3 regions of the Neorhizobium puerariae genome follow, and region 1 is predicted to be linked to each of the others. Evidence: riboswitches for the same ligand, from Rfam matches in the RefSeq annotation. Region 1 holds a riboswitch; each other region holds the start of a gene.
The links. Region 1 has a riboswitch for cobalamin ahead of bluB (5,6-dimethylbenzimidazole synthase). Riboswitches for the same ligand answer to the same signal wherever they lie in the genome.
Positions count from the first base shown of each region.

Region 1 (9,808 bases):
GCCGTCCGGGCGTCTGCGCGTTCTCGGGCCTCAGCCTCGTGATCTCGCAGCGTGGCGCGCTCTTCCTGGCGGACACGTTCGTCAACTACAATCCGTCCGTCCAGGAAATCGCCGAGATCACCGTCCTGGCGGCCGAGGAAGTCCGTCGCTTCGGCATCGTCCCGAAGGCGGCGCTGATCTGCCATTCGAACTTCGGTTCACGCGATTCCGAAAGCGCGCAGAAGATGCGCAGCGCCCTCAAACTGGTGCGCGAGCGCGCCCCCGATCTTATAGTGGACGGCGAAATGCAGGCAGGTTCGGCCCTTTCCGAAGCCGTGCGCAAGCGGGCCATGCCGAACAGTTCACTGACCGGCGACGCCAACCTGCTGATCTTCCCGAACCTCGACGCCGCCAACATCTCGCTCGGCATCGTGCGGAACATGACCGATGCCCTGCATGTCGGCCCGGTCCTGCTCGGCGCGGCCATGCCGGTGCACATTCTCTCTCCGTCGGTGACGTCGCGCGGCGTCGTAAACATGGCGGCGCTCGCCGTCGTGGAAGCATCGCAGCCCAATCTTGATGTTAATTCTTAAATCCTGACAACAGGCATCTGAAAATAAACGGTAATTTACACCAATATCTATCGCAGAACTGAAGCAGCTGCGATAGTCCGTGGTGACTGCCTTTATCATATTGTCAACCGGCCTCGTCCATGATGCGATCTGCCAATCGGAGAGAAAGCCGGATCATGCCTGTGCTTCGCGGCCTGTTGATCGCCCCGCTTCTGCTTGTCCCCGCCGCAGCCGCCGCACGGGATATCGCCACCTGCGCGGCCCTTTACCGGCAGCTCAACAATGCGCCGCAGATCATCGGCAATACCGGCGAGATGCGGCGTTTCGCGCAGGAACTCAGCCAGCAGAACAGCGATATCCGCATGCTCAGGATCGAGATGCGCCGGGCCGGCTGCAGTACGGGCAGCGTCGTTACCCTCGGCAATGCGAATAGCGAGGTCTGCGAGGAAATGCGGCAGGCCCTCGACACGCTGGAGCAAAGCCGCGACGCGCTGACGGCCGAGCGAAACAACGCCCGGCAAATCACGAGGCCTTCGGAGGAGCGCAACGCCATCCTGACGGCGATCCGCGCCAACAACTGCATTCCATCCGACGTGGAGGAGGACCACAAGGAAAGGCTGAAGGTGCAGGGCCTCGAACTGCCGGGCAAAGAGCCCTATTCCGGCATCACCCACCTGCATACCGGCGAACCGCAGCGGCAGCAGGCGGCGCCGGCAGCCGAGCCTTCTCCTCCTCCGGAACGTCCCTACGATCCCAACAGGAAGGTGCGCATGGTCGGCCCGACATTCCTGCCCGAGGAAAACATCGATCTGGCCCATCCGAAATCGAGCGGGCCTCAGCCGCAGCAATGAAGCGCGAAGGCGGGGCGCGATCTTGCCGGTCTGCGCCTTACGCTTTCGGCCCTCGTTTCATGATGTCGCCGGCGCAAGATCGCTGCGCATTCCTGTGCGCCATGCTTCAGCGCGCCTGCCACCGATCATGGAAGACCAGATCTTCGAGCGGCAGGCGCTGACGCCAGCCTTTGAGCGCGAGTTCCGGTTCGGCGTAAAGCCGGTCGACGTAACCGAGGCAGAGCCAGGCGACGATCTCGACGCGCTCCGGGATGCCGAGCAGGGCCCGCACGTCCCGGTCGTGAAAGATGCTGACCCAGCCGACGCCGACGCCTTCCGCCCGCGCCGCGAGCCAGAGGTTCTGCACGGCGCAGACGGCCGAGTAGACATCCATGCGCGGATTGTGGGTGCGGCCGAGCACCACCGGCCCCGCCCGGTCCGGATCGCAGGTGACGCAGATCGACAGCGGCGCCTTGCGGATGCCTTCGAGCTTGAGGCTGCGGTAGAGATCGCGCCGTTCCTGCGGAAACATCTCCGCCGCTTCGTCATTGGCGCGAGAGAATGCCGCCCAGGCGGCCTCCCGCACCGCCGCGTCGCGGATCAGAATGAAATTCCAGGGCTGCATGAAGCCCACCGACGGCGCCGCATGCGCCGCGCGGAGCAGCCGCATCACCAGGTCGTCCGGCAACGGATCGGGAAAAAACTGATCGCGCACGTCGCGACGCGTCTCTATCGCCCTGTAGACCGCGTTCCGCTCGGAGGTTGAAAATTCGCCCGCAGGCGCAAGGGCGTGTGCAGAAGGGTCCGGTCGCATCGTCTATCCCCAACAATGCAGCGCTCGCGCTCGCCCGTCCGGGGGTGAGGCACGAACTCCAAAACCTTCCGCCGTCCGCGCGGTCGGTCCATCTCGTCAGGCCGGTCTTCTGACTTGGCTTCGTCCACTTCCGCCGCAGCCTTCCCGGGCAAGCCCAGTGGCATCGATTTGCGGCCAAGCATCCGCCTTACAGCGTTGGGCACGTTCCGGCTTTCCACCGGATTCCCGATTCTCCTGCGATAGGCAGGCACCTGACCGGGCGTTTATGCCTCCGCGGCGCGCAGGATTCAAGCCGCCGATACGACGGGGAAATAGCGCACATAGGCGAATTCGTCACCGGACGGCGACCAGTTGGGCGAATTCATCGTGCCCTGCCCGCCGAAGAGATCGAACAGGGTCTCGACATTGCCGCCGTCCATGTCCATCAGCCGGACACGCACCTGCCTGTCGCGGGGGTGATCGAAGACATCGGCGTCGTAGGAGATGAAGACGATCTTGTCACCCTTCGGTGATGGATGAGGAAACCAGTCGCCATAATCGCTTTCGGTGATGCGCTCGGCCGTCCCCCCGGCGGCCGGCACGCGCCAGACCTGCATGAGGCCCATGCGGCTGGAATTGAAATAGATCCATCTGCCGTCCGGCGAATAATCCGGCCCGTCGTTGCGCCCCTCCCCGAAGGTCATCCGCTTCTCCTCGCCTCCCTCGACACCGACCGTATAGATATCGAAGACGTCGTTGCGGATGCCGCAATAGGCAAACCTCTTTCCGTCCGGCGACCAGCCATGCCAGTAGGACGGCAGGTTTTTCGTGACCAGCTTCGGCGAACCGCCTTCGGCCGGCAGGACATAGATGGCCGACTTGCCGAACCCCGCCTTGTCGGAAATCGCGATCAGCGAACCGTCCGGCGCGATGCCGTGATCGTTGTTGCACTGCCGGGCAAAGCCGGTATCGACGGGTACGGGACCATTGCCTCCATCCGGTGACAGGCGATAGATCAGGCCCTCGCTGTTGAGCATCAGGTAGCGACCGTCCGGGGACCAGTTCGGCGCCTCGAACAGCGCCCCGGTCTGCCAGACGACCCGGCTTTCGCGGGTACGGATGTTGAATATCTCGACCGAGCTGCGCAGCGCCATGGGTTTCCTCCCTATCGGTCCCGGAACCGGTTGGTGATCGGATAGCGCCGGTCGCGGCCGAAGTTCTTCCGGGTTATCTTCACGCCCGGCGGCGCCTGACGTCGCTTGTATTCGGCCAGATAAAGCAGATGCTCGACGCGGTGCGCCGTCGCCAGGTCATGGCCCCGCGCGACGATCTCCTCAATGCCCATTTCCATCTCGACCAGACATTCGAGGATGTCGTCGAGAACGGGATAGGACGGCAGCGAATCCTGGTCGGTCTGGTTCGGCCGGAGTTCCGCCGACGGGGCCTTGGAGAGGATATTTTTCGGGATCACCTCGCCCGCCGGCCCGAGCGCCCCTTCCGGCAGATGTTCGTTGCGCCATGCGGCAAGCGCGTAGACCTGCATCTTGTAGAGGTCCTTGATGGGGTTGAACCCGCCGTTCATGTCTCCGTAAAGCGTCGCATAGCCAACCGACATTTCCGACTTGTTGCCGGTCGTCACCACCATGGAGCCGAATTTGTTGGAGATCGCCATCAGCATCACGCCGCGTGTCCGGCTCTGCAGGTTTTCTTCGGTTATGCCCTCGTCCGCACCATCGAAAAGTTCGGAAAGCGCCGACGAAAAACCCTCGACCGGCTCGGCAATGGGCACGATGTCGTAACGGCAGCCGAGCGCCCTGGCGCAATCCGCGGCATCCCTGAGCGACGTTCCGGAGGTAAAGCGGTAGGGCAGCATGACGGTTCGCACCCGTTCCGCCCCGAGCGCATCGACGGCGATCGCCGCGCAAAGCGCGGAGTCGATGCCGCCGGACAGGCCAAGGACCACCGCCTTGAAGCCGTTCTTGTTGACGTAGTCGCGGAAACCGAGCAGGCACGCCCGATAGTCAGCCTCCTCCCTTTCCGGAATGACGGCGACCGCCCCGTCGACGCAGCGCCAGGTATCGTGGATCTTCGTCCACTCGCTCATCGTGACCGCCGGTTCGAACTGTCCCATCTGGAAGGCGAGCGTCCTGTCCGCATTGAAGGCAAAGCTCGCTCCGTCGAAGACAAGTTCGTCCTGGCCGCCAAGCTGCGCCGCATAGATCATCGGCAGGCCGGTCTCGATGACCTGTTTCAACACCACCTGATGGCGGATATCCACCTTGCCCCGATAATAGGGCGAGCCGTTCGGCACGAGCAGGATTTCGGCGCCACTTTCTGACAGAGTATCACAAACACCGAACTCGCCCCAGATATCCTCGCAGATGGGAATGCCGAGGCGGACGCCGCGAAAACTCACCGGCCCCGGCATGTCTCCGGCGACGAAGACGCGCTTCTCGTCGAATTCGCCGTAGTTCGGCAGGTCGACCTTGTCGCGGATGGCGACGATCCGCCCACCGTCGGCCACCGCGACCGAATTGTGCCGGCCTTCCTTGCCCTGGCGGGGAAAACCCACGATCACCCCCGGCCCGCCATCGGCGGTGTCTCCTGTAAGCTGTTCCACGGCCGACAGACAGGTTTTCAGGAAGGCCGGCTTCAGGACGAGGTCTTCGGGCGGATAGCCGGAGATGAAAAGTTCGGTGAAGAGAATGACATCCGCCCCCTGGCGGGCGGCATCCCGGCGCGCCTCGCGGGCAAGCGCCAGATTGCCGGCAACATCGCCGACGGTCGGGTTGAGCTGGGCGACGGCGATGCGGAACGTCTGGCTGATGTCCTGGGTCATGGCCACGATTTAGCGCCGGGTACCAGACGCGGCAACGTGCGCCCCGGAATTTTTATGGTGTTATTTTTACGGTGTTTCAGACGGATGCCGGGCGATCACCCGGATAATGCGGCACGCCATCCTCGGGAATGTCGTAGAAATCCCCCTTGTCGGCGCAATAGATATGCTCCCCCATGACAAGCCCGCTCGGCTGGTCGAATGCGCCGGCCATGATCGAGATCTGCTCGGTTCCATCGGCATACCAGAACAGGGCGGAACCGCATTCGGAACAGAAGCCGCGCCGGGCCATATCACTCGCCCGATACCATGAAAGCTTCTCCTCCCCTTCGAGGCGCAGGTTCTGGAGCGGCACGGCCGTCGCGACATAGAAAAGCCCCGTCTGCCGGCGGCATTGCGAACAATGACAAGCCGTCACCGTCCGCAAAGGCCCCGTCGTCTCGAACCTGATGGAGCCGCACAGGCACCGGCCGCTGTTCTTCCGCTTCACGGAACTCCTCCCTCTCAAAAGCCCGCATGCAGTCTTGCGGGTGCCGCAGCGGAGGTCAAATCGATTTCTCTCATCCCAGCTTTCAGCGGCGGCCCATAAACGAAAAGGCCGGCAGCGATGCCGGCCTTTTCTTCGATCACGAATGCGAAACGGCTCAGCCGTTCACGACGAGACGCTTTTCGTCGCGGCCGCTCTTCATCCGCTCGGCCAGCAGGAACGCAAGTTCCAGCGCCTGGTCGGCATTGAGCCGCGGGTCGCAATGGGTGTGGTAGCGGTCCTGCAGATCGCCCGCAGTCACCGCCCGGGCACCGCCGGTGCATTCGGTCACGTCCTTGCCGGTCATTTCCACATGGATGCCGCCCGGATGCGTGCCTTCGGCGCGATGGATCTGGAAGAAGCTTTCCACCTCCGACAGGACACGGTCGAAAGGCCGGGTCTTGTAGCCGTTCAGCGTGATCGTATTGCCGTGCATCGGATCGCAGGACCAGACGACCTTCTTGCCTTCCCGCTCGACGGCGCGGATCAGCTTCGGCAGGCTTTCCGCGACCTTGTCGTGGCCGAAACGGCAGATCAGCGTCAGCCGGCCCGCTTCATTGGTCGGGTTCAGGGCGTCGATCAGCTCGATCAGATTGTCCGGCTGCAGCGACGGACCGCATTTGAGGCCGATCGGGTTCTTGATGCCACGGAAATATTCCACATGCGCATGGTCGATCTGGCGCGTGCGGTCGCCGATCCAGATCATGTGGCCCGACGTCGCGTACCAGTCGCCCGATGTGGAATCGACGCGGGTCAGCGCCTCTTCATAACCAAGCAGCAGTGCCTCATGGCTGGTGAAGAAGTCGGTTTCGCGAAGGCTCGGATTGTTTTCCGAGGTGATTCCGATCGCGCGCATGAAATCCATGGTCTCGCTGATGCGATCGGCGAGCTTACGGTAACGCTCGCCCTGCGGGCTGTCCTTCACGAAGCCCAGCATCCACTTGTGCACGTTTTCGAGGTTGGCGTAGCCGCCCATCGCGAATGCGCGCAGCAGGTTCAGCGTCGCGGCCGACTGGCGATAGGCGTCGAGCTGCCGCTCCGGGCTGGGCGTGCGGGCCTCCGGCGTGAACTCGATGCCGTTGATGATGTCGCCGCGGTAGGACGGCAGTTCCAGATCGCCCTGCTTCTCGAAATTGGACGACCGCGGCTTGGCGAACTGACCGGCAATGCGGCCGACCTTGACGACCGGCAACTGCGCGCCATAGGTCAGGACGACCGCCATCTGCAGGAACGAACGGAAGAAGTCGCGGATATTGTCCGCGCCGTGCTCCACGAAGCTTTCGGCGCAATCGCCGCCCTGCAGCAGGAAGGCATCACCTTCCGCCACCTTGGCAAGCTGGCTCTTCAGGCGGCGGGCCTCGCCGGCGAAGACGAGCGGCGGAAAGGTGGAAAGTTGAGCTTCCGTTGCTGCCAGCGCGGCCTGGTCCGGGTAGTCCGGAACCTGCTGGATCGGTTTCTGCCGCCAACTGTTCGGGGTCCAATTCTGTGCCATCTCACTCACCTGTTCTTGCCGCGGCGATCGTCTGCCGGGCAACCTTTCTCGAAATTGGGGCGGCTTATAAACCTTAACGCCGGCCTTGCATAGCCGCCCGGTCCGCTTTGATACCGCAGGTCCCTGCCCGAGGGACGGTTCCGGCATGGGCCGCAGTATAGCAGCCCTGCCCACCCGCATGCAGCACGGATTCGCCGTATCGCAGCCTTCAGCGCCGTCCGATGGCGCAGGCCTCAGACGCGCTCGCCATTCCTGACGCGATAGCTCGGATTGTACATGGTGACGAGTTCCTCGGCCGCCGTCGGATGAACCGCCATGGTACGGTCGAAATCATCCTTGGTGACGCCGGCCTTCAGCGAGATTCCCAGAAGCTGCGCCATCTCGCCGGCGTCGTGGCCGAGCACATGCGCGCCCACGACCTTGCGGCTTGCCGCGTCGACGACCAGCTTCATGATCATCTTCTCGGCGCGACCGGACAGCGTCGCCTTCATGGGGCGGAATTCCGCCCGGTAGATCTCGAGTTCCGGATAGCGCCTGGCGGCCTCCTCCTCGGACAGGCCGACCGTGCCGATCTCCGGCTGCGAAAAGACGGCCGTCGGGATCAATTGATGGTCGGGCGCGGTCGGGTTATTCCTGTACTCGGTCTCGATGAAGCACATCGCCTCATGGATCGCGACCGGCGTCAGCTGCACCCGGTCGGTGACATCGCCCAGCGCATAGATGTTCGGAACGCTCGTCCGCGAATACTCGTCGACGACGATCGCACCGCGTTCGTTCACCGCGACGCCCGCAGCCTCCAGGCCCAGGCCACGGGTATTCGGATCGCGACCGAGCGCCAGCATGACCGTGTCGACGGCAATGGTCTCGCCGTTCAGGGTCTTCGCCACAAGCCCGCCGGCTGCCGCCCTGGTCACCTCCTCGATCACGTCGGTGAGAACGATGCGGATACCCTTTTCCACCATCGCCCTGTGCAGGCCCTGCCGCAGGTCATGATCGAAACGCGACAGGATCTCCTTGCCGCGATAGATCAGCGTCGTGTCGACGCCGAGACCATGGAAGATGTTGGCGAACTCGACCGCGATGTAGCCGCCGCCGGCGATCAGGATGGAGCGCGGCAGTTCCGGCAGATCGAAAGCCTCGTTGGAGGAGATGCAGAACTCGTGCCCCGGCAGCGCCGCATGCGGATTGGGCCAGCCGCCGGTCGCGATGACGATCTTCTCCGCCGTCACGGTCTTGCCGGTCTTCGTGAGCCGGACCGTATGGGCATCGACCAGTTCCGCGCGGGTTTCCAGAATTTCCGCACCGTTGTTCTCCAGGCCGCGGCGATAGAGGCCTTCGAGACGGGCGATCTCCTTGTCCTTGGCGGCGATCAGCTTCTTCCAGTCGAAGGTGCTTTCGCCGACATCCCAGCCGTAACCGGCGGCATCCTCGAAATGCTCGGCATATTGGGAGGCATAGACGAAAAGCTTCTTCGGCACGCATCCCCGAATGACGCAGGTGCCGCCGAAACGGTATTCTTCGGCGATCGCCACCCGCTTGCCGAGCGAAGCGGCAACGCGGCCCGCACGCACGCCGCCCGAACCGCCGCCAATCACAAAGAGATCGTAGTCATAGGCGGTCATGGAACTTCTCCTTCAGGCAGGCGGCGGGACTTGGCCCTCATATAGTGTTTCGGGCCGGCAAAGGAAAAGCCCGGATCGCTCCGGGCTTTCACAAAATTGTTGACCTGTATCGCGATCAGGGCTTCGGCGCAGGGGCCGGAGCCGGCTTCGCTGCCGGAGCAGCCGGCTTGGCAGGCGCCGCAGGCTTGGGAGCCGCCGCGGGCTTCGCCGGCGCTGGCGCCGGAGCGGCCGGGGCCGCGGTCTGCGCTTCAGCCGGGGCGGGATCGACGACGGGCGCCTGGATCGGGGTCGCATCGATGATGCCGCGCAGCTTTTCGCTGCTCTGGTTGGTCAGGTCGCGGGAAATGCCGTTCGCCCAGATCTCTGCGGCCTTCACAAGCTCGCGCGTGACAAGCGGCTGGTTGTTGAGCAGCTTCTTGCCGGTCTCGGTGTTGAAGAAGGTCGAGATCGCCTTCAATTCGTCGATCGAGAAAGTCTTGGCGTAGATGGTCGCAGCTTCCTTCTCCAGGTCGGCGCGGCGCGGCGCAAGCGTGAGCGCCTGCTCGTCGACGACGCCCGAAATCTGCTCCTGGAAATTCGGGGAGGCCTGGATGAACTGCGCCTTCAGGCGTTCCGCCAGGTTGGGCAGGATATTGTCGTAGCGATCCGTGACGTTCAGCGCAGCGATCGCCTCCCGTGCAGCGGCGATTTGGGCGTCCGAAACCTCCTGCGCACGCGCCGACATCGTGCAAGCGCCAGAGAAGAGGATCGCCAGAGCGGCGGCACGGCCGAGAACCGCGAATCTGATCATGGGTAGGTTGCTCCTAATTTATTTCGCCTTGAAGCGTTTATGCTTTCGCCTTGAGCGTTTGCGCTCCAGCCGGGCCGGCAATGATCGCAAGGGACGCCATATGGATGAACAGCCCGTGTTCGACGACACCGGGAATGGAATTCAGCTCCCCGGAGAGAGCCTCTGCATCAGGAATGCGGCCAAAAGATGCGTCGAAAATATGGTGGCCGCCATCCGTCATGAAGACATCGGCGCCGGATTTCCGCAGCTTCAGCTCACCGCCCAGACCCAGGCGCGCGGCAGCCTTTTCGATCGCGATGCGGGTCGCCGCCTGGCCGAAGGGATTGATTTCGATCGGCAGCGGAAAGGCCCCGAGCGTGGCGACCAGC
Region 1 is NZ_JBHMAA010000036.1:48,782-58,589, forward strand. Features, by position in the region: gene ACFFP0_RS27475 (NADP-dependent malic enzyme) at 1-572, shown strand, start outside; gene ACFFP0_RS27480 (hypothetical protein) at 728-1,402, shown strand; gene bluB (5,6-dimethylbenzimidazole synthase) at 1,509-2,195, opposite strand; cobalamin riboswitch at 2,278-2,465, opposite strand; gene ACFFP0_RS27490 (TolB family protein) at 2,483-3,322, opposite strand; gene ACFFP0_RS27495 (NAD+ synthase) at 3,340-5,013, opposite strand; gene ACFFP0_RS27500 (GFA family protein) at 5,090-5,500, opposite strand; gene ACFFP0_RS27505 (class II 3-deoxy-7-phosphoheptulonate synthase) at 5,655-7,028, opposite strand; gene gor (glutathione-disulfide reductase) at 7,262-8,650, opposite strand; gene ACFFP0_RS27515 (DUF2059 domain-containing protein) at 8,766-9,440, opposite strand; gene rpiA (ribose-5-phosphate isomerase RpiA) at 9,478-9,808, opposite strand, start outside.

Region 2 (9,808 bases), on a different contig from region 1:
CTGAAGCGCCACCAGGATGAAAGCGGGCTCTGGCATACGCTGCTCGACGATCCGGCGAGCTATCTTGAGGCCTCCGCCACCGCCGGTTTCGCCTATGGTTTGATGAAGGGCGTGCGGCTTCGGTATCTCGACGAGGACTATCGCGCATGCGCCGAGCGTGCGGTCCGGGGCGTCATCGGCAACATCAGTCCCGAAGGCGAGCTCATGCAGGTGTCGTTCGGCACCGCCATGGGGCCGGATCTGGATTTCTACCGGAAGATCCCGCTGACCTCCATGCCCTACGGGCAGGCGATGGCGATGCTGTGCCTCAGCGAATTCCTGCGGGATTATCTCTAGTTCCAGGGTGAACCGGCTCCGGGGGAGGGCCGGTCAGACAGGATTGACCCACTACAAGACAAGGAGGAGACCATGAAACTTACACGCAGACACCTTCTCGGCGGCATGGCGGGCGGCGCAGGCCTTGCGCTGATGTCCGCAAAACCCGCCTTTGCCCAGAGCAAGAGCATTCGGCACTTCTGGTGGGGCAATCCGACGCGCGACAAGCGGACCTTCGAAGTGATCGATCGCTTCCAGAAGACGCATCCCGATATCAAGGTCAGCGGCGAGACCATCGGGTGGGGCGACTACTGGACCAAGATGGCGACCCAGACCGCCGGCGGCAACATGGCGGACGTGATCCAGATGGATCATTCGTTCATCCACGAATATGTCAGCCGCGGCGCCCTGAAACCGCTCGACGGATATGTCGGCAAGGCCGTCAAGCTCGATCACTACGACGCCGGCGCCAACGCGGTCGGCACGATCGACGGCAAGCTCTATGGCATCAGCATCGGCTCCACCAGCCAGGCCATTCCCTATAACATCCGCGCCTTCGAGGAGGCGGGCGTCAGGTTCGATCCGCTTGCCTGGACGACGGACGATTTCGCGGCCATCTGCGCCAGGATCACGGAAGCCTCCGGCGGCAAGATGACCGGTTCGGAAGACTTGTCGCTCTACATCGAGAATTTCGAGGTCTGGGTGCGCCAGGCGGGCCACGATCTCTACAATGCCGACGGCACGCTCGGCATGACCGAGGAGGATGTGCGGACCTATTGGGAATTCTGGGCCGGCCTGCGCGGGAAGGGCGTCGTCGAGGGCAAGGACGCCACCGTCCTGCTCGACAAGGCGATGAGCGATCTCGGCATCGTCAAGGGCACGACCGCGATGACCTTCCGTTATGCGAACCAGGTGGGCGCGGTGCAGGCGCTCGTCAAGGACCCGGTCGGCGCGGCCATGGTCCCGCAGCGGAAGGGCATGTCGTGGGGGCATTTCGTGATGCCGTCGATGTTCCTGTCGCTGACCCGCGACGCGCGCGATATCGACTCCTCGCTCACCTACATCAACAACTGGATCACCGATCCCGATACGATCCGCGTCCTCGGCATCGATCGCGGCATTCCGCCGAGCAAGGCCGGCCGCGACGCGCTGGAGCCGACGTTGACGGCGGTCGAGAAGAACGTCGTGTCCTTCTTCGGCGGTATCCAGGGCAAGATCGGCCCGACGCCGAATCCGAAGCCGAAGGGGGCAGGCGAGGTTCGCGACGCCTTCATGCGGGCCGGCACCGAGGTGGTGCTGGGCAATGTCCCGGCCGCCGATGCCGCCGGCCAGTTCATCCAGGATGCCGCCGACATTCTCGAACGCGCCCGCCGCTGACCCGGCAATCGGTCGCTCCCGTCTCCCGCCACCCTCCCCGGGGTGGTGGGGCACATCATTCGAAAGGCCGGAACGCTTATGAAACGCTTCCTGAGGCGCAACGCCGCCGGATACATCTTTCTTTCGCCGTGGCTGCTCGGGTTTCTCCTGTTGGCCCTGGGGCCGATCCTGGCCTCCCTCTACCTGAGCTTTACCCGCTACGACATGGTGTCGGCGCCTAGATGGGTGGGGTTCGACAACTACCAGTACATGTTCGCGCGCGACCGGCGCTTCTGGAAGGCGCTGTCGGTGACGTTCCAGTATGTGATGCTTGCCGTGCCGCTGCGCCTGGCGGTGGCCCTGGGCGTGGCCATGCTGCTCGACAAGGGTCTGCGCAGCATCGGGCTCTACCGGGCGATCTTCTATCTGCCGTCGCTTCTGGGGGCTTCGATCGCGATTGCTATCCTGTGGCGCCAGATGTTCGGTGTCGACGGCGTGGTCAACCAGGTGCTCGCCGTCTTCGGCATCCAGGGGATCGGCTGGATCACCACGCCGTCCACCTCGATCTACACGATGGTCGTGCTCGCCATGTGGCAGTTCGGCTCGCCCATGCTGATCTTCCTTGCCGGCCTGAGGGGGATTCCGCGCGATCTCTACGAGGCGGCGGAGATCGACGGCACGTCGAAATCCCGGCAGTTCTGGCGCATCACCCTGCCCATGCTGGCGCCCGTGGTGTTCTTCAATCTCGTGCTGCAGACCATCGAGGCTTTCAAGACCTTCACCTCGGCCTTCATCATCTCGAACGGCACCGGATCGCCCGCCGACAGCCTGCTCTTCTACACGGTCTATCTGTTCAACGAGGCCTTCAAGTTCTTCCGCATGGGCTATGCCTCGGCGCTTGCCTGGGTGCTGCTGATCATCATCGCGGCCTTCACCGCGCTCGCCTTCGCGACTTCGAGATATTGGGTTCACTATGAAAACGAACGTGATTGAACCGGGCGCGACGGCGGGACAGGACGAGGACGCCCGTATCGCACGCGCATTCAGGGAGCGCCAGAGAAAACGCGGGCGTCAGGCACGGCTGCTGAAGCACGCCTTCCTGATCGCCTTTTCCCTGGTCATGCTCTATCCGCTGCTGTGGCTGACGGCATCTTCCTTCAAACCCGACAACGAGATCTTCGGCAGCCTGTCGCTCTGGCCGAGCCGCTTCCTGTGGTCGAATTATGTCGACGGCTGGCATGCGCTGCCGGTGTCCTTCACCGTCTTCTACAGGAATTCCATCATCGTCACGACCCTGTCGGTGATTGGAAACCTGCTGTCCTGTTCGTTCGCCGCCTATGCCTTCGCGCGGCTGCAGTTCACGGGACGCAGCTTCTTCTTCGCGCTCATGATGATGACCATGATGATCCCGTATCATGTCGTGATCATCCCGCAATACGTGCTGTTCCTGAACCTCGGCTGGGTGGATACCTACCTACCCCTGATCGTGCCGAAGTTCCTTGCCGCGGACGGTTTCTTCATTTTCCTCATGGTGCAGTTCTTCCACCAGATCCCCCGCGAGCTCGACGAGGCGGCGATGATCGACGGCTGCTCTACGTTCAAGATCTTCTGGGCCGTCATCCTGCCGCTTTCGCTTCCGGCGATGGCCACGGCCGCGATCTTTTCATTCATCTGGGTGTGGGAGGATTTCCTCGCCCCGCTCATCTACCTCAACGACATCGAGAGCTACACCGTGCCGCTCGGCCTGCGCCTGTTCATCGACCAGGAAGGCCAGTCGAGCTTCGGGCAGATGTTCGCGATGTCCGTCCTGTCGCTGGTTCCGGTGGTGATCTTCTTCGTCGCGTTCCAGAAACTGATCATCCGGGGCATCGCGACCTCGGGCATGAAATAAGGGAGAGATCGATGGCTGGCCTGACACTGCGCAATCTCGGCAAGTCCTACGGCGCCGTTTCCATCATCAAGGGGCTGAATCTGGAGATCAGGGACGGTGAGTTCCTGGTGCTGGTCGGCCCGTCGGGCTGCGGAAAATCCACGCTTCTGCGGATGATCGCCGGAATCGAGGAAATCACCGACGGGACGCTGTCGATCGACGGGCAGATCGTCAACGACCTGCCCGCTTCGAAACGGCATCTGTCGATGGTGTTCCAGTCCTATGCGCTCTATCCGCACATGTCCGTGCGCAAGAACCTCGCCTTCGGCCTGCAGAACCTCAGGATGGACAGGGGCGAGATCGACCGGCGCGTTTCCGAGGCGGCGCGTATCCTGCAGATCGAGCCCTTGCTCGACCGCAAGCCGCGCCAGCTTTCGGGGGGACAGAAACAGCGCGTGGCGATCGGCCGTTCCATCGTGCGGGAGCCGAAGCTCTTCCTGTTCGACGAGCCACTGTCGAACCTCGATGCCGAATTGCGCGTGCAGATGCGCGTGGAACTGGCGGCGCTTTACCAGCGGCTCAGGACGACGATGATCTACGTCACCCACGATCAGGTCGAGGCCATGACGCTCGCAAGCCGCATCGTCGTGATGCGCTCCGGCCGGATCGAACAGGTCGGTACGCCCGAGGAGCTTTATACGCGCCCGGCCAATCTGTTCGTCGCGGGCTTCATCGGTTCGCCGAAGATCAACAGTCTCGCCGCCACGGTGAGCCGGGGCGGCGGTGGCCCGTCGGTCCGGATCGCGGATTTCGCACCCTTCAGCCCGCCGCCGCTGGAGCGTGTGGATGCCGGCATGACGATCTGTGTCCGGCCCGAAGCGGTCAAGGTGGGGGCGGGCGACATCACCGCCGAGGGCACCGTGAAACTGGTCGAATATCTCGGAAGCGAAACGCTGGTCTATATCGGCCTGCCATCGGGCCAGACGCTGCTCCTGCACGGCCCCGTCATGGACCGGCCCCGGCAGGGCCAGAGGATTACGGTCGGGATCGATCTTGCCGACATGCATTTCTTCGATGCAAACGGCGAGCGGGTGGAGCCTGTCGTCTTGAGGGAGACCGCCTGAGATGAAAGTCGCCATCGTGGGCTGCGGCTCCCGGCACCAGATGTTCCGCGATGCGATCACCGGCCCGTTTTCCGACCGGCACGAACTCGTGGCGCTCTGCGACAGCAATCCCAAACGGCTTGCCTTGTCGGCGGAGGCCGTGCCGCGGCGCAATGGCAACGGGGTGGCGACCTATCTCGCCGGGGACTTCGACCGTCTGCTGGCCGAGCAGGCGCCCGACGCCGTCATCGTTTCGACGCCGGACCATCTGCATGGCGATTATATCGTGCGGGCGCTGGAGGCGGGCAGCGACGTGATCTGCGAAAAGCCGCTGACCATCGACCTTGAGACGCTCAAGCGCATCACCGACGCGCAGGCGCGGACGGGCCGCAGGGTCACGGTGACCTTCAACTACCGTTATTCTCCGGCCCGCACGCAGGTCTACGACCTGCTGGCCTCCGGCATGATCGGGGACGTGGTGGCGGTCGATTTCCGCTGGTATCTCGATCGGGTGCACGGCGCCGACTATTTCCGCCGCTGGCACCGGCAGAAGGACAATTCCGGCGGCCTGCTCGTCCACAAGTCGACCCATCATTTCGATCTGCTGAACTGGTGGCTGGGCACGCGGCCCGAGGAGGTTTTCGCGTCGGGACGGCGGGCCGTCTACCGGCCGGAGACGGCGGCCGGCATGGGGCTGACGGATTACGGCCCGCGCTGCGCGACCTGCGCGGATGCCGAAAAATGCGACTATCGGCTGGATCTGGAAAGCGACGACAACATTCGCCGTCTCTATCGCGAGGCGGAGGACGAGGACGGCTATTTCCGCGACCGGTGCGTCTTCGATCCGTCGATCGGCATCGAGGATACGATGCAGGTCCACATCCGCTACGCCAGCGGCGTCAGCGCCAATTACACCCTCACCGCCTATGCTCCCTGGGAGGGGCTGGAGGTGGAGTTCCACGGCACCCGGGGGACGCTCCGCCACAGGCATGTCGAGAAGCACGGCATCCTCGGCGGCAAGGGATCGCTGGCGGACGTCGAGTGCATGTCGACCACCCTGCATCTTGCCGGCGAGGAGCCGCGCGAGATCGACGTTGCCACGGGCAAGGGCGCCCACGGCGGTGCGGACCCGGTCATGCTCGGCTACATCCTTGCGCCGGACAGCATGCCCGGGGAAACGCGCGGGCGTGCCTCCGATCACGTCGCCGGCGGCTGGTCGATCCTGACCGGGATAGCCGCGAACGAGGCGATCGCCACCCGCGGCGTCGTCAGCATTCCGGCGATGCTGGCCAGGCACGGGATCAGGCTGGGCTGACGCGACATTCGAAGCTGTGGAGAATGAGGCGTCCGGGTTCGCGGATGCCGCTGTCTGCATTCCCGTTTCGTCCTTTCATCGATGAGCCGTCGCGACCGGGAACAAGGTTGGGATTTGTGCGGTCGCAATGCCTGCGGCGGCTGGACAAGTTCCCGCAGGTTCCGTATCAACGACGCGCTACGGTTCTGCATTCGCAGATGAAAAGGGAACGCGGTGAGGTCTTCGGGCCGATTCCGCGACTGCCCTCGCAACTGTAAGCGGCGAGCCTTTCATCAAGGCCACTGATCTCGACGGGATCGGGAAGGGGATGAAAGGCGCCGGAGCCGCAAGTCAGGAGACCTGCCGTGGCGAGACCAGTGATTACCGGACGAGGTGTTCCGGCAGGGAGACTATTGTGACGTCAGCGATCTTGTCGCTCGCCATCCTGATGCAAGCCATGTGCACGGCCTTGCACAGTCCTGCCTTTCATCCCGGCATCGCCGTATTTTTCGAAAGGACAGGACATGAAACCCGGCTTGCTTGCAGCCCTCTTCGCCACTCTTCCGTTCGCGGCCCTGGCTGCGCCGACGAGCTATCCGCTGACGCTTGAAAACTGCGGCACCGAACTCCGCGTCGAGAAGGCGCCGCAACGGGCCGTCGGGCTTGGCCAGAACAGCACCGAGATCATGCTGATGCTCGGCCTTGCCGACCGCATGGCCGGCAGCGCCGTCTGGGTCTCGCCGGTCCTGCCCGAGCTTGCGGCGGAAAACGACCGGGTTCACCGCATCGCCGACAACACGCCGAATTTCGAAGCGGTCGTCGCACGCGAGCCGGACTTCATCGCCGCGCAATTCCTGACGTCCGTCGGTCCGCAGGGGCGGGTCGGCACCCGCCGGCAGTTCGCCGATCTCGGCGTGCCGAGCTACATCTCCCCGACCGACTGCGTGGTGACCGATAACACGCGCTCGGACGGCACCCGCAAGCAGATGCTGACGATGGACCTCCTCTACCAGGAGATCGATGAACTCTCCCGCATCTTCGACGTCGCGGATCGCGGCGAGGCGCTGATCGCTCAGCTGAAGACCCGTGAAGAGGCCGTCAGAAGGCGCGTCGCGGACCGGGCGGACGATGTGGGCCTCGTCTACTGGTTCTCGTCGGCGGATGTCGCGGGCGATGCCTGGGTCGCCGGGAAGAACGGCGCTTCCGGTTACATCACCAAGGTTCTCGGCGCCCGCAACGTCATCGAATCCGAAGAGGAATGGCCGCTGGTCGGCTGGGAGACGATCGCCGCCCGAGACCCCGCCGTCATCGTCATCGGCACCATGGACCGCCGCACCCAGGGGGCGGACGATCCGGCCGTGAAGAAGAGGTTTCTCGCTACGGACCCGGTTGTCGGCAAGCTGGACGCCGTCGAGAAGGGACGGATCGTCGAGATGGACGCCCAGGCGATGAACCCGACGATCCGGACGATCACCGGCCTGGAAATCGTCGCGGACGCCCTTGAGCGCTTCGGATTGCTGAAGTGAGACGATCGCGCTTTGGAGCATGGACGGCCGGCATCGCGGGCGTTTGCCTCGTATTCTCCGCCCTCTTCGTCGCAATCGCCGCTGGCGTGGCGATCGGCGAGATGACCATTCCGATGGAAACGACGATCGGGGCGGTGACCAACCGCCTCGGCCTGACGGATATCGCGCTGCCGCGCATCCAGGAAGCGGTCATCTGGGACTACCGGCTGTCGCGCTCCCTGGTGGCCGCTTTCTGCGGGGCAGGGTTGGCGCTTTCCGGCGCGATCCTCCAGTCGCTCCTGCGCAATCCTCTCGCCGAACCCTATGTGCTCGGCATTTCCGCCGGCGCGTCGACGGGTGCGGTCGGCGTCATGCTGCTCGGGTTCGGCGCGGGGGCGATCTCGCTGTCGGCCGGGGCATTCGCCGGTTCGCTGGCGGCCTTCGTTTTCGTGGTGCTGCTTTCCAGCGGCCGCCAGACGGCGGACCGCACGATTCTCGCGGGCGTGGCCGCGTCCCAGCTCTTCAACGCGTTGACATCCTACATCGTCTCGACCTCGGCCAACGCCGAACAGGCCCGCAGCGTGATGTTCTGGCTGCTCGGCAGCTTCGCCGGCGTCCGCTGGCCGGAGGTCGCACTTTCGGCCTCCGTCGTCGCGGTCGGCCTCGTCGTCTGCATCTGGCATGCGCGGGCTCTGGATGCCTTCACCTTCGGGGAGGACGCCGCCCGGTCGCTCGGGATCGCCGCCCGGCGGGTGCGTGTCGTCCTGCTTCTTGCAACCGCGCTGATGACCGCCACCATGGTCAGCATGGTGGGGTCGATCGGCTTCGTCGGTCTCGTCATTCCGCATGCGGCGCGTTTCGTGGTCGGTCCCGGCCATATCCGGCTGCTGCCGGCCTGCGCCCTGGTCGGGGCGTTGTTCATGGTGGTCGCCGATATCGTCTCCAGGATCATCATCGCTCCGCAGGTTCTGCCGATCGGCGTGGTGACCGCGCTTGTCGGCGTGCCGTTCTTTTCCGTCATCCTCTATCGGGCAAGGAGGGGTGCATGACGCTTGCAGTTTCCTGCGTCCGCTGGCTTGCGGGCAGAAGAGTGATCGTCGACGGCGTGACGGTTTCCGTCGAGCCGGGCCAGACGCTCGGATTGATCGGTCCCAACGGGTCCGGCAAGTCGTCGCTGATCCGGCTGCTCGCCGGGCTCAGGGCGCCGGCCTCCGGCGAGGTCGCCCTCGAAGGGCGATCCATGGCGGGATTTGGTCGTCGCGAACTTGCCCGCCGCGTCGCCGTGGTCGAGCAGCACTCCGTCACCGAGGCGAATGTCACGGTTCTCGACGTCGTCCGCCTTGGACGTACGCCGCACCGCTCGGCGCTGTCGCCATGGACCGGCGAGGACGACAGGATCGTCACCGAAGCGCTTGTCCGTGTGGGACTGGAGGACCGGCGCGACCAGTTCTGGCATACGCTGTCGGGCGGCGAACGCCAGCGCGTCCAACTGGCGCGGGCGCTTGCCCAGTCGCCGTCCTTCCTCATCCTCGACGAGCCGACCAACCACCTCGACATCCAGCATCAGATCGACATCCTGCGGCTGGTCGCCGAACTCCCGCTGACGACGGTCGTGGCGATCCACGATCTCAATCTGGCGGCCCGGTTCTGCGATGTGGTCGCCGTCCTGTCCGGCGGTCGCCTCGTTGCCTCCGGACCGCCGGCCTCGATCCTGACGGAAGACCTGATCGCCACCGTCTTCGGTGTCCGGGCGCATGTCTCGACATCGCAGCACCACAGCCGGCTTCACATACAATTCCTGATGTAGGCAATTCCTGATGCAGGGTTTGAAAATGCAGAACTGGTCGGTCAAGGACGACATTCGCGAATACTGGACCATCCGGGCGGAGACCTACGATCTGAGCCCCGGCCACGGGATCGCGAGACTTGGGGAGATGGATGCCTGGAAACGGCTGATCACCGGGCATCTCGGGGAGGCCGGAGGCCGCAACGCGCTCGACCTTGCCTGCGGCACCGGCGTCATGACCATGCTGATGCACGATCTCGGTTTCAACGTCACGGGCCTCGATTTCACCGAGGCGATGATGGCCAAGGCCCGCCGCAAGGCGGAGCGTGCGGAAGCGCCGGTCAGGTTTCTGACGCGTGACGCCGAGGAGACCATGGAACCCGATGCCGGCTACGATGTGATCGTCGCCCGCCATCTCGTCTGGACCCTGGTCGATCCCGGGAAAGCGTTCCGGGAGTGGTTCCGTATTCTGAAACCCGGCGGGCGCTTGCTGATCATCGACGGCGATTTCGTCCGCAAAAGCTGGCTGGAGCGCCTGGTTCCCCTGCTCGACCGCATTTTCGGAAAGCCGCAGGACGG
Region 2 is NZ_JBHMAA010000008.1:351,862-361,669, reverse strand. Features, by position in the region: gene bglB (beta-galactosidase BglB) at 1-336, shown strand, start outside; gene ACFFP0_RS07070 (ABC transporter substrate-binding protein) at 409-1,692, shown strand; gene ACFFP0_RS07065 (carbohydrate ABC transporter permease) at 1,771-2,664, shown strand; gene ACFFP0_RS07060 (carbohydrate ABC transporter permease) at 2,792-3,562, shown strand; gene ACFFP0_RS07055 (ABC transporter ATP-binding protein) at 3,574-4,665, shown strand; gene ACFFP0_RS07050 (Gfo/Idh/MocA family protein) at 4,667-5,959, shown strand; cobalamin riboswitch at 6,123-6,320, shown strand; gene ACFFP0_RS07045 (ABC transporter substrate-binding protein) at 6,463-7,464, shown strand; gene ACFFP0_RS07040 (FecCD family ABC transporter permease) at 7,497-8,492, shown strand; gene ACFFP0_RS07035 (ABC transporter ATP-binding protein) at 8,489-9,250, shown strand; gene ACFFP0_RS07030 (class I SAM-dependent methyltransferase) at 9,261-9,808, shown strand, end outside.
Region 2: another riboswitch for cobalamin. It lies ahead of ACFFP0_RS07045 (ABC transporter substrate-binding protein); the one in region 1 lies ahead of bluB (5,6-dimethylbenzimidazole synthase).

Region 3 (9,808 bases), on a different contig from region 1:
CGGTCGAAGATCGTTTCGCCCTTGTCGTCCGTGCTGCTGGCAAAGGCCGTCGTCGTAATGATCGCGGCGGGCTTGAGGCCTGTTACGGCCTGTTCGACGAAGGCGACGGCATCCGCATCCTTCAGGCCGCTGACGAAGATCGGCAACGGTGCCAATCCGCGCTTCGCCAAAGCCTCGAACAGGGCATCGACCGGCGCGGCATCGTTGGCGAGCAGCATGGAACGATAGAAGAGGATCGGCAGGCGCGGCGCGCCGGATGCGAAGCCGGCCAGCAGGTCGTCGGCCTCGACGATACCCCGGTCCGGCCTGTAGAAACCGGTTTTCGGCATCGGCAGCGCTTGCGCCAGGGCTTTCGTTTCGCCTTTTGCCAGTGCGGCAAGACGAAGGGCGAGCAGCCGCATGTTGTCCGGCCCGCCCTCGCGGAAACAGGCGAGGATGCCGGCAAGCACCTCTTCCGAAACCGTCGAGGCCCCGGCCAGCCGCTCGTCGCGGATGCTGCATTCGCCGGGGAGCAGGGCCAGGGCGATCCTGTTCCGCTTCGCCAGGCGCGACAGTTCGTCCACCCCATAGGCCCAGCGGTCATAACCGCCGAGGATGCGGACGAGGATGACCTTGGCATGGACTGCCGTCTTTTCCAGCCACAGATCGACCGACATCGGGTGACGGAGGTCGGAGAGGTTGGTGAGGGCGAGGTCCGGCCGATTTTCGGCCCATGCCGCGGCCACGCCGTTCAGGTCGCTGCCGGAAAAGGACAGCACCACCACATCGGCCGGCGACTGGTTGAGGTCGACCGGTTCGATCAGGTCGTCCAGTGACGACGATGTGGTGGCGAGTATGTGCATTCCTTTTTCTCTGCGGGCCTTTTCTCTACGGGCCTTTGTCAGGCGGCCAGCATCCTTTCGATCGCCGCGCGGTCGATGCCCTTTTCGCCGATCACGACGAGGCGGCTCCGGCGGGTTTCGTTCGCGCCCCAGGCACGGTCGAAATAATGGTTCACGCGCGATCCTACCGCCTGGACCTGCAGGCGCATCGGCTTGTTCGCGACTTCGACGAAGCCTTTTATGCGCAGAACGTTTTCTGCCTCCGCCGTCTCGGAGATACGCGCGGCCAGCGCCTCGGCATCCGCCACCGCCGGCAGGTCGACGACGAAACTGTCGAAATCGTCGTGGTCGTGGTCCAGCTCGTCGTCGTGATGGGTCTTGCGGTTCTCGATGTCGTCCTCGACGGCGAGGCCGAGGCCGATCAGCACGCCCGGATCGATTGCGCCGTTTGCGGCAGGCACGATTTTCACCGCCCGCGGCAGATGCGCCTGAACGCGGCCCTTGGCGGCGGCGAGCGAAGCCTGGTCGAGAAGATCGGTCTTGGTCAGCACGATCATGTCGGCGCAGGCGACCTGATCCTCGAACACTTCCTCGACCGGATCGTCATGATCGATCGAACCGTCGGCCTCGCGCTGGGCTTCCAGGGCGTCGTGGTCGTCGGCGACCCGGCCCTCGGCCAGCGCGACGCCGTCCACCACCGCCACCACGCCGTCCACGGTCACGCGCGCCTTCACATCCGGCCACTGGAAGGCCTGGACGAGCGGTTTCGGCAGCGCAAGGCCGGAGGTTTCGATGAGGATATGGTCGACGCGCGGTTCGCGGGACAGGATCTGGTCGATCGCCGGCACGAAATCGTCGGCCACGGTGCAGCAGATGCAGCCGTTGGCGAGCTCGATGATGTTGTCTTCCGGGCAACTCTCGATGCCGCAGCCCTTCAGCACCTCGCCGTCGATGCCGACATCGCCGAATTCGTTGACGATGATCGCCAGCCGTTTGCCGTCCAGCTTCTCGATCAGGTTGCGGATCAGCGTTGTCTTGCCGGCGCCCAGGAACCCGGTGACGACGGTGCAGGGAACGCGGCCGAAAGAGACGGTCATGATGGCATGTCCTCGTGATGATGGAAGGGGGGAATGCGGGCCGTCATGCCCTTGCCGCGCAGGCAGGCGGGACGGCCGCGAAGAGGAAGGAAACCGCGCTCGTCGCCGGCGAGCATCATCGCGCCGGCGACGATATCCTCGACGTTTTCAAGCGACAGATGGCCGAACACATAGGACCAGCCGGAACGGTGGTTGAAGGCCGCGCTCGGGCTCTTCTCGCAATTGGCGAGGCAGGTGACGGGCCTGACGGCAAGTGGCCTGCCGGCTGCCGCAGCCTTCAGCGCCTCGATCATCGCCACGCCCGGACGCACGTCGCCATCCGTTTCGTCGCGGCAATTCGTGCAGACGAAGATCGTCACGTCGATATCGGGATCGTTCCTGTGCTCGTCACTCATCGTCTGGCCGCGTTACCGCCGGGATATCTCAAGATCGGGGCGCGGAACAGGAGGGGCAAGCCGCCTGCGGTGAATGAGCGAACCTCTCCGGAGCACCCCGCCCGGCGAGCCTTGTTGTCCAAACGGCAGGTCTCCTGGCTCGCGGGTCGCCGCCATTTGCCTGCCTTCCCGGATCGCTCCAGTGGCTTTTCGGCAGATGGCTCGCCGCCTACAGTTGCGGGGGCAGCCGCGGCATTGATCCGGATAGAAGGATCGCACCGCATTCTCTCTTAGCCCCTTCCGTTGCCGGAAAAGGACCGTCTTTCTTCAACTACGCCCGGTCGCAGGCCCGTGTCAATGGAGACAGTGGGGAGACGGCGGGGGAGACGGTAGGCGTCGCAAAGGCGATTGCCCGTGCGGCAAATTCGTCTATAGTGACCCTGCCTACGGTGCCCGAACGGGCCTTGAGAGGGAATGCGGTGCGACGGCTCCTGCCGTCCAGCCCGCGGCTGCCCCCGCAACTGTAAGCGGAAAGTCTTCGTCCATCATGCCACTGGAGCGATCCGGGAAGGCGGGCGAGGGCGCCTGATCCGCGAGCCAGGAGACCTGCCAGAGGCGACTGGAAACTTGAACGACCCTCGGGTGGAGGGTGAAAGGACATAACCATGGTTACGAAATCTGCTGCCACCGCAGTCAGCGTTTCCACCTCGAAGATCATTCCCCTCAGCATGACGGCGCTGCTGGGCCTTTTCGTCGTCGGCTTCGTCGGCTTCTCGCATATGGAAGTCGTGCATAACGCCGCGCACGATTCGCGCCATTCCTTCGCATTCCCCTGCCACTAAGGGGAGTTTCCCATGTCGTTGTTTCGTAACATCGTCTTTGCGGCGGTGATCGCCGGGCTGTTGTCCGGATTGCTGCTGACCGTGATGCAGAGCTTCTCCACCGTCCCGCTGATCCTGCAGGCGGAGACCTATGAAAACGCCGCTCCCGAAGCCGGCCACAGCCACGAGGCTGCGCCGGCTGCCGGTGCAACGGCGCCGGCCGCTGCGGACCATCATCACGACGAGGAAGCGTGGATGCCGGCGGACGGTTTCGAGCGTTTCATCTACACCGCGGCCGCGGACGTGCTGGCCGCCATCGGTTTCGGCCTCGTGATGATCGCGGGTGCGGAAGCGCTGGGCGGTTTCGGAGGATGGCGCGGCGGCCTGCTGTTCGGCATCGCGGGTTTCCTTACCGTCAGCCTTGCCCCCGGCCTCGGGCTGCCGCCCGAACTGCCGGGCATGCCGGCGGCGGAACTCGGTCCTCGCCAGATCTGGTGGGTTTCGACAGCCGTCTGCACGGCCGCCGGCCTCGGCCTGCTTGCCTACACGCGCTCGGCCGTGCTGGCGGCGCTGGCGATCGTTCTGCTGATCGCGCCGCATCTTGTCGGCGCGCCGCTGCCGCCAAGCCATGAAACGGCCGTGCCGATCGAACTGCACGCCCGCTTCGTCAATGCGGTCTATGCCACGAACCTGGTTTTCTGGGCGGCGCTGGGCACGCTTGCCGGCGTGATCCGCGAAAGATTTCGCGCCGGCGAGGATGTTGCCGTGCGTTCTTCCACGGAGCTGGCTTCGCGGTGAAGGAGATCGACGAAACATCCGCCGAACGCCATCGCGCCAAGATGGCGAACCGCAAGGCGGTTCAGGATGCGGAAGTGGCCGGGAAGACCCTCGAAAAGGGTCTTCTCATCGTCCATACCGGTCCCGGCAAAGGCAAGTCCACCGCCGCTTTCGGTCTGGCGCTGCGCATGCTCGGCAACAATCGCCGTGTCGGCGTCGTGCAGTTCATCAAGGGTGCCTGGTCGACCGGCGAGCAGCCCGCACTGGCCACCTTCGGCGACCGTGTCGTGTGGCATACGATGGGCGAAGGTTTCACCTGGGAAACCCAGGACCTGCAGCGCGACATCGCGGCCGCCGAAAAAGCCTGGGAAAAGGCGCTCGACCTGATGGCGGACGAGACGATCGGGCTCGTCATCCTCGACGAGCTCAACATCGCGCTGCGCTACGACTATCTCGACCTGGACAAGGTGATCGCCGCGCTTCAGGCCCGCAGGCCGGACCTGCATGTGGTCGTGACCGGCCGCAATGCCAAGCCGGCGCTGATCGAGGCGGCCGACATGGTCACCGAGATGACGCTGGTGAAACATCATTTCAAGGCCGGGGTGAAGGCTCAGGCCGGCATCGAGTTCTGAACAATGGCCGCGATCGGTTTCGCTCGGGCGCTGATGTTTCAGGGAACGGGTTCGGATGTGGGCAAGTCGCTGGTCGTGGCTGGGCTTGCCCGCGCCTTCACGCTGCGCGGACTGAGGGTCCTGCCCTTCAAGCCGCAGAACATGTCGAACAATGCGGCGGTGACCGCGGATGGCGGCGAGATCGGCCGGGCGCAGGCGCTTCAGGCGCGCGCCGCGAAAGTGCCGCTCAGCGTCCACATGAACCCGGTACTGCTCAAACCGCAGAGCGATGTCGGCGCGCAGGTCGTGGTTCAGGGCAGGGTCGAAGGCAATGCCGGGGCCGCCGAATATCAGCACCTCAAGCCGAAGCTGATGCCGCGCGTGCTGGAAAGTTTCGAGCTGCTGCGGGCAAAGGCCGATCTGGTGCTGGTCGAAGGGGCAGGCAGTGCTTCGGAGATCAACCTCCGCCAGAACGACATCGCCAATATGGGCTTTGCCCGCGCGGCGGATGTGCCGGTCGTGCTGATCGGCGATATCGACCGGGGCGGCGTGATCGCCAGCCTCGCGGGCACGAAGCTGGTGCTTTCGCCGGACGACGCGGCGATGATCCGGGGTTTTGTCGTCAACCGTTTTCGCGGCGATCCGGCGCTGTTTGCCGAAGGCATGCGGATGATCGGCGACCTGACCGGCTGGCGGTCGATCGGGCTGCTGCCGCATTTTGCGGATGCCGCCCGCCTGCCGGCAGAGGATGCGCTTGGCCTGAACGGTCCTTCCGCCTGCAAACCCGGTGCCAAGATCCGCGTCGCGGTGCCGATCCTGCCGCATATCTCCAATTTCGACGATCTCGATCCGCTGGAGGCCGAGCCGGAAGTGGAGCTTCTCCGCGTTCGGGCCGGGCAGGCCATTCCCGGCGATTGCGATCTGATCCTGCTGGTCGGATCGAAGGCGACGATTTCCGATCTTTCAGCGTTGAAGGACGCGGGTTTCGACGTCGATATCGCCGCGCATGCGCGGAGGGGCGGGCGGGTGCTCGGTCTGTGCGGCGGCTATCAGATGCTGGGGCGGAGGATTTCCGATCCGGAGGGGATCGAAGGGCCTCCGGGTTCTGTCGAGGGGCTCGGCCTGCTCGATGTCGAGACGGTGCTTTCCGGCGACAAGCGGCTGGAGGCGGTCTCCGGCACCAGTTTCGACGGCATTTCCCTGTCCGGTTACGAGATGCATGTGGGCCGGACGGCGGGGCCGGATTGCGCGCGGCCTTTCGCTACGGTCGGGGGCGGATCTGCGGATGGCGCGACGTCGGCCGGCGGCCAGGTCTGGGGCAGCTATCTGCATGGCCTGTTCGCCGATGACCGGCAGCGCTCCGCCTGGCTGACGCGGCTCGGCGGCCCGGCGTCGGGTCTCGACTACGAGGCGGGTGTGGACGACGTGCTCGACCGGCTGGCAGCGCACATGGAAAGGCACCTCGATCTCGATGGACTGCTCACGCTTGCCAGATGATCCACGCCAGAAGGCCGAAGAGGCCGATCAGCAGGCCATCCGCCACGCGGGCGAGTTTCAGCGCACGAAGGATGTCGTCGCGGGTGAGTTCCGGGCGGCCGCCCTCGCCCATGAACCGCGCTTCGATCATCTGCCCGCCATAGCTTCGCGGGCCGGCGAGCGCGATGCCGAGCGCACCGGCCATCGCCGCTTCCGGCCAGCCGGCATTCGGCGAGCGGTGATGCCTCGCATCGCGCAGCACGGCCCTGATCGCATTTCCCGGCGAAGCCCGGTCGATGAAAAAGGCCGCCATCACGAACAGCAACGCGCTCAGCCGCGAGGCCGGCAGGTTGATGAGGTCGTCGAACCGCGCCGCCGCCCAGCCGAAGGCTTCATGGCGGGGGGAGCGGTGGCCGATCATGCTGTCGGCGGTGTTGGCCGCCTTGTAGGCCGCGCCGCCCGCAAGCCCGCCAACACCCATCCAGAAAGCCGGAGCCACGACGCCGTCGGAAAAATTCTCCGCCAGGCTTTCGATCGCCGCGCGGCAGACGGCCGCCTCGTCGAGCTTTTCAGGATCGCGGCCGACGATCATCGAAACCGCCTTGCGGCCTGCTTCGAGCCCGCCCTTCCTGAGCGCATCGGCGACGGCCTCGACATGGCTTTCAAGGCTTTTCTGGGCGGGCAGGCTGGCCGCGGCGAGAACCAGCAGGATCGGCCCGAACGGCAGGACGAGCAGGACGCGTTCCGCCATCAGCGCGGCCGCGGCCGTCACGCCCAGCAGAACAGCCAGGGCCAGCACGCCCATGCGCCTGCGGGCGGCGAAATCGTCGGTCTCGCGGTTCCAGCCGGCATCGAGCCGGGATATCAGCTTGCCGATCCAGGTGACCGGGTGGCCGATACGCCGGAAAAGCCAGTCCGGGTATCCGAAGATGCGCTCCACGATCAGCGCGAAAAATGCAAGAAGGAACATTAGCGGTGGCAGGCCCAGAAAGTCGGCATGAAGTTGGTGGTCCGATTGCGCATGGCGGCAATCTTTCCCGCGCTCGGGCGCTGTTTCCGCATGCGCCCGAACCCTGGATCGATCTTTCCACCGGCATCAGCCCCTATTCCTATCCGCACTCGCCCATCCCCGGCAATGCCTTCGCGCGACTGCCGGAGCCGGCTTTGGCACAGGAACTGAAATCCATCGCGGCCAATGCCTATGGCGCGCCGTCGGCGACGCATATCGCAGCAGGACCGGGCACGCAGATCCTCCTGCCGATCGTCGCCGGACTGATGGGCTCGGGCGTAAACCGGGCCGGTGTGCTGTCGCCGACCTACGCGGAACATGCCCGGGCCGCCCGCCTTTCCGGACTTGACGTCACCGAGACGGAAGATCTCGAGCGGCTCGCGGCTGGGCGGCTGGCGGTCATTGTCAATCCCAACAATCCGACCGGCCGCGTCATTTCGAAAAGCGACCTGCTCGCGCTGGCCGCCCTGATGCGCGCCAAGGGCGGTCTGCTGGTCGTCGACGAAGCCTTCATGGATGTCTCCGACGCCGAGAGCGTTGCGGATGCGGTGGAGGAAGGCGGCCTCGTCGTCCTTCGATCCTTCGGCAAGTTCTATGGCATGGCGGGTCTGCGGCTCGGTTTTGCAATGGCTCATCCGGATATCGTCGGAAAGATCGAGGACCGGCTCGGCCCGTGGGCGGTTTCCGGGCCTGCATTGCATATAGCTGGCGAGGCGCTGGCCGACGACGGCTGGCAACGCGCGATGCGGACGACGCTGAAGGCGGATGCGGCGCGGCTCGACGGACTTCTGGCCGCAGCGGGCGTTCCGGTCGCGGGCGGTACGTCGCTCTTCCGTTTTATTCGCGATGCCCGCGTGCAAACGCTTTTCCGGCATCTCGGCGAGGGCGGTATCCTTGCAAGGCGGTTCGAAGAGCGGCCGGACGATCTGCGCATCGGCCTGCCCGGCAGGGACGATTGGGCAAGGGTTGAGGAAGCGCTGAAAACTTTTTAGCCGGCGAATGTGTCGCGCCAGGCCGGCTGTGCATCGGGCACCGGCAAGGCCCTCGCTTCGTAGACGCCTCGGGCGACGGCGCGGGCCGTCACCAGTGTTGCCAGATGGCAGAGCTCGGCAAACGCGGCCATGTCGCCCAGGGGTTTCGCGCCGGTCGCGGCCGAAAAGATCGTGTCGCCATCGCCCGGCAGATGCGCAGGCAGCACGGCGCGGGCGAGCCCGTCATGCGCCATGATCGAAAGCCGGTGCGCCTGGGCCTTGGTTAGCACGGCGTCGGTGGCGATGACGCCGATTGTCGTGGCTTTCAGGCTGACGCCCTTCATCCGCAGGGCCGAGTGGTCCCCGGTGAATTTTTCCGGCAGGCCGAGGCCGCCGAACTCGCCAGCCCGTTCGAAGGGAGCCGCCCAGAAATGCGGGCCATCGCCTACCGTCGCGGAGCCCATGGCATTGACGGTGAGCAGGGCTGCGATCGTGTGGCCCGCCGACGTCGTCGCGCTGGCGGAGCCGAGCCCGCCCTTGAACGTGGCCGTGGTGGCGCCCGTGCCGGCGCCGACGGTCCCGAGCGGAAACGCGTCCTTTGCCGCCGCCTTGAAGGCGTCGTAGCCCATGTCGCGATAGGGCGAATGCAGGCCCCAGTCCTTGTCGCCGCCGTTCAGGAGATCCATGAGGATCGCCTGCGGCACGATCGGCACGCGCACCGAACCCACCTGGAAGCCGCGGCCGATCTCGCGCAGCCCCGCCTGCACGCCGCCGGCCGCATCGAGCCCGAAGGCCGAGCCGCCGGAAAGCACGAAGGCATCCACCGCCTGCACTGTCATGGACGGGTCGAGCAGGGCCGTATCGCGTCCGCCCGGCGCGCCGCCGAGCACGGAGCCGGAGGCGATCGCCGGCTCGTCGAAGACGATCGCCGTGACCCCGGAACCCAGCGCAAGGTCGGTCGCGTGGCCGACGGCCACGCCTTCGATATCGGTCAGCAGGTTCACGGGCGGCACCTCGCGGTCACTCGATGTCGAACCTGACGCCCTGCGCCAGCGGCAGGGTGCGGCCGTAGTTCAGCGTGTTGGTGGCGCGGCGCATATAGGCTTTCCAGGCGTCCGAACCGGATTCGCGTCCGCCGCCGGTTTCCTTCTCGCCGCCGAAGGCCCCGCCGATCTCGGCGCCCGAGGGGCCGATATTGACGTTGGCGATGCCGCAATCCGAGCCGCGGGCGGAGACGAACGTCTCGGCCTCGCGCATGTCATTGGTGAAGATCGAGGAAGAGAGGCCCTGCGGCACGTCGTTATGCAGTTTCAGCGCCTCGTCGAAGCTCGAATATTTCATCACGTAGAGGATCGGCGCGAAGGTTTCCTCCTTCACCGGTCCGGTCTGGGCCGGCATCTCGACGATCGCCGGACGGACGTAATAGGCATCGGCCGCCTCGTTCTGGTGAACGCGCTCGCCGCCGGTCACCTTGCCGCCTTCCGAGCTTGCGGCGTCCAGGGCATCCCGCATCCTGTCGTAGGCCGCCTTGTCGATCAGCGGGCCGACGAGGTTGCCGTTTTCGAGCGGCGAGCCGATCGTGACCGACTGGTAGGCCTTGGTCAGGCGCGGCACGAGCGTGTCGTAGACGCTGTCATGCACGAAGAGGCGGCGCAGCGTCGTGCAGCGCTGGCCGGCCGTGCCCATGGCGGCGAAGGCGACGCCGCGCAAAGTCAGGTCGAGATCGGCCGTCGGGGCGACGATCGCGGCATTGTTGCCGCCGAGTTCGAGGATGGAACGGGCGAAACGCCGGGCGAGACGCGGGCCGACGGCGCGGCCCATGGCGGTGGAGCCGGTGGCGGAGACCAGCGG
Region 3 is NZ_JBHMAA010000077.1:177,714-187,521, forward strand. Features, by position in the region: gene cobN (cobaltochelatase subunit CobN) at 1-842, opposite strand, end outside; gene cobW (cobalamin biosynthesis protein CobW) at 881-1,918, opposite strand; gene ACFFP0_RS31885 (DUF1636 family protein) at 1,915-2,313, opposite strand; cobalamin riboswitch at 2,421-2,629, opposite strand; cobalamin riboswitch at 2,723-2,920, shown strand; gene ACFFP0_RS31890 (CbtB domain-containing protein) at 2,958-3,134, shown strand; gene ACFFP0_RS31895 (CbtA family protein) at 3,147-3,911, shown strand; gene cobO (cob(I)yrinic acid a,c-diamide adenosyltransferase) at 3,908-4,522, shown strand; gene ACFFP0_RS31905 (cobyric acid synthase) at 4,526-5,998, shown strand; gene cbiB (adenosylcobinamide-phosphate synthase CbiB) at 5,982-6,947, opposite strand; gene cobD (threonine-phosphate decarboxylase CobD) at 6,953-7,978, shown strand; gene ACFFP0_RS31920 (P1 family peptidase) at 7,975-8,961, opposite strand; gene amaB (L-piperidine-6-carboxylate dehydrogenase) at 8,978-9,808, opposite strand, start outside.
Region 3: another riboswitch for cobalamin. It lies ahead of ACFFP0_RS31885 (DUF1636 family protein); the one in region 1 lies ahead of bluB (5,6-dimethylbenzimidazole synthase).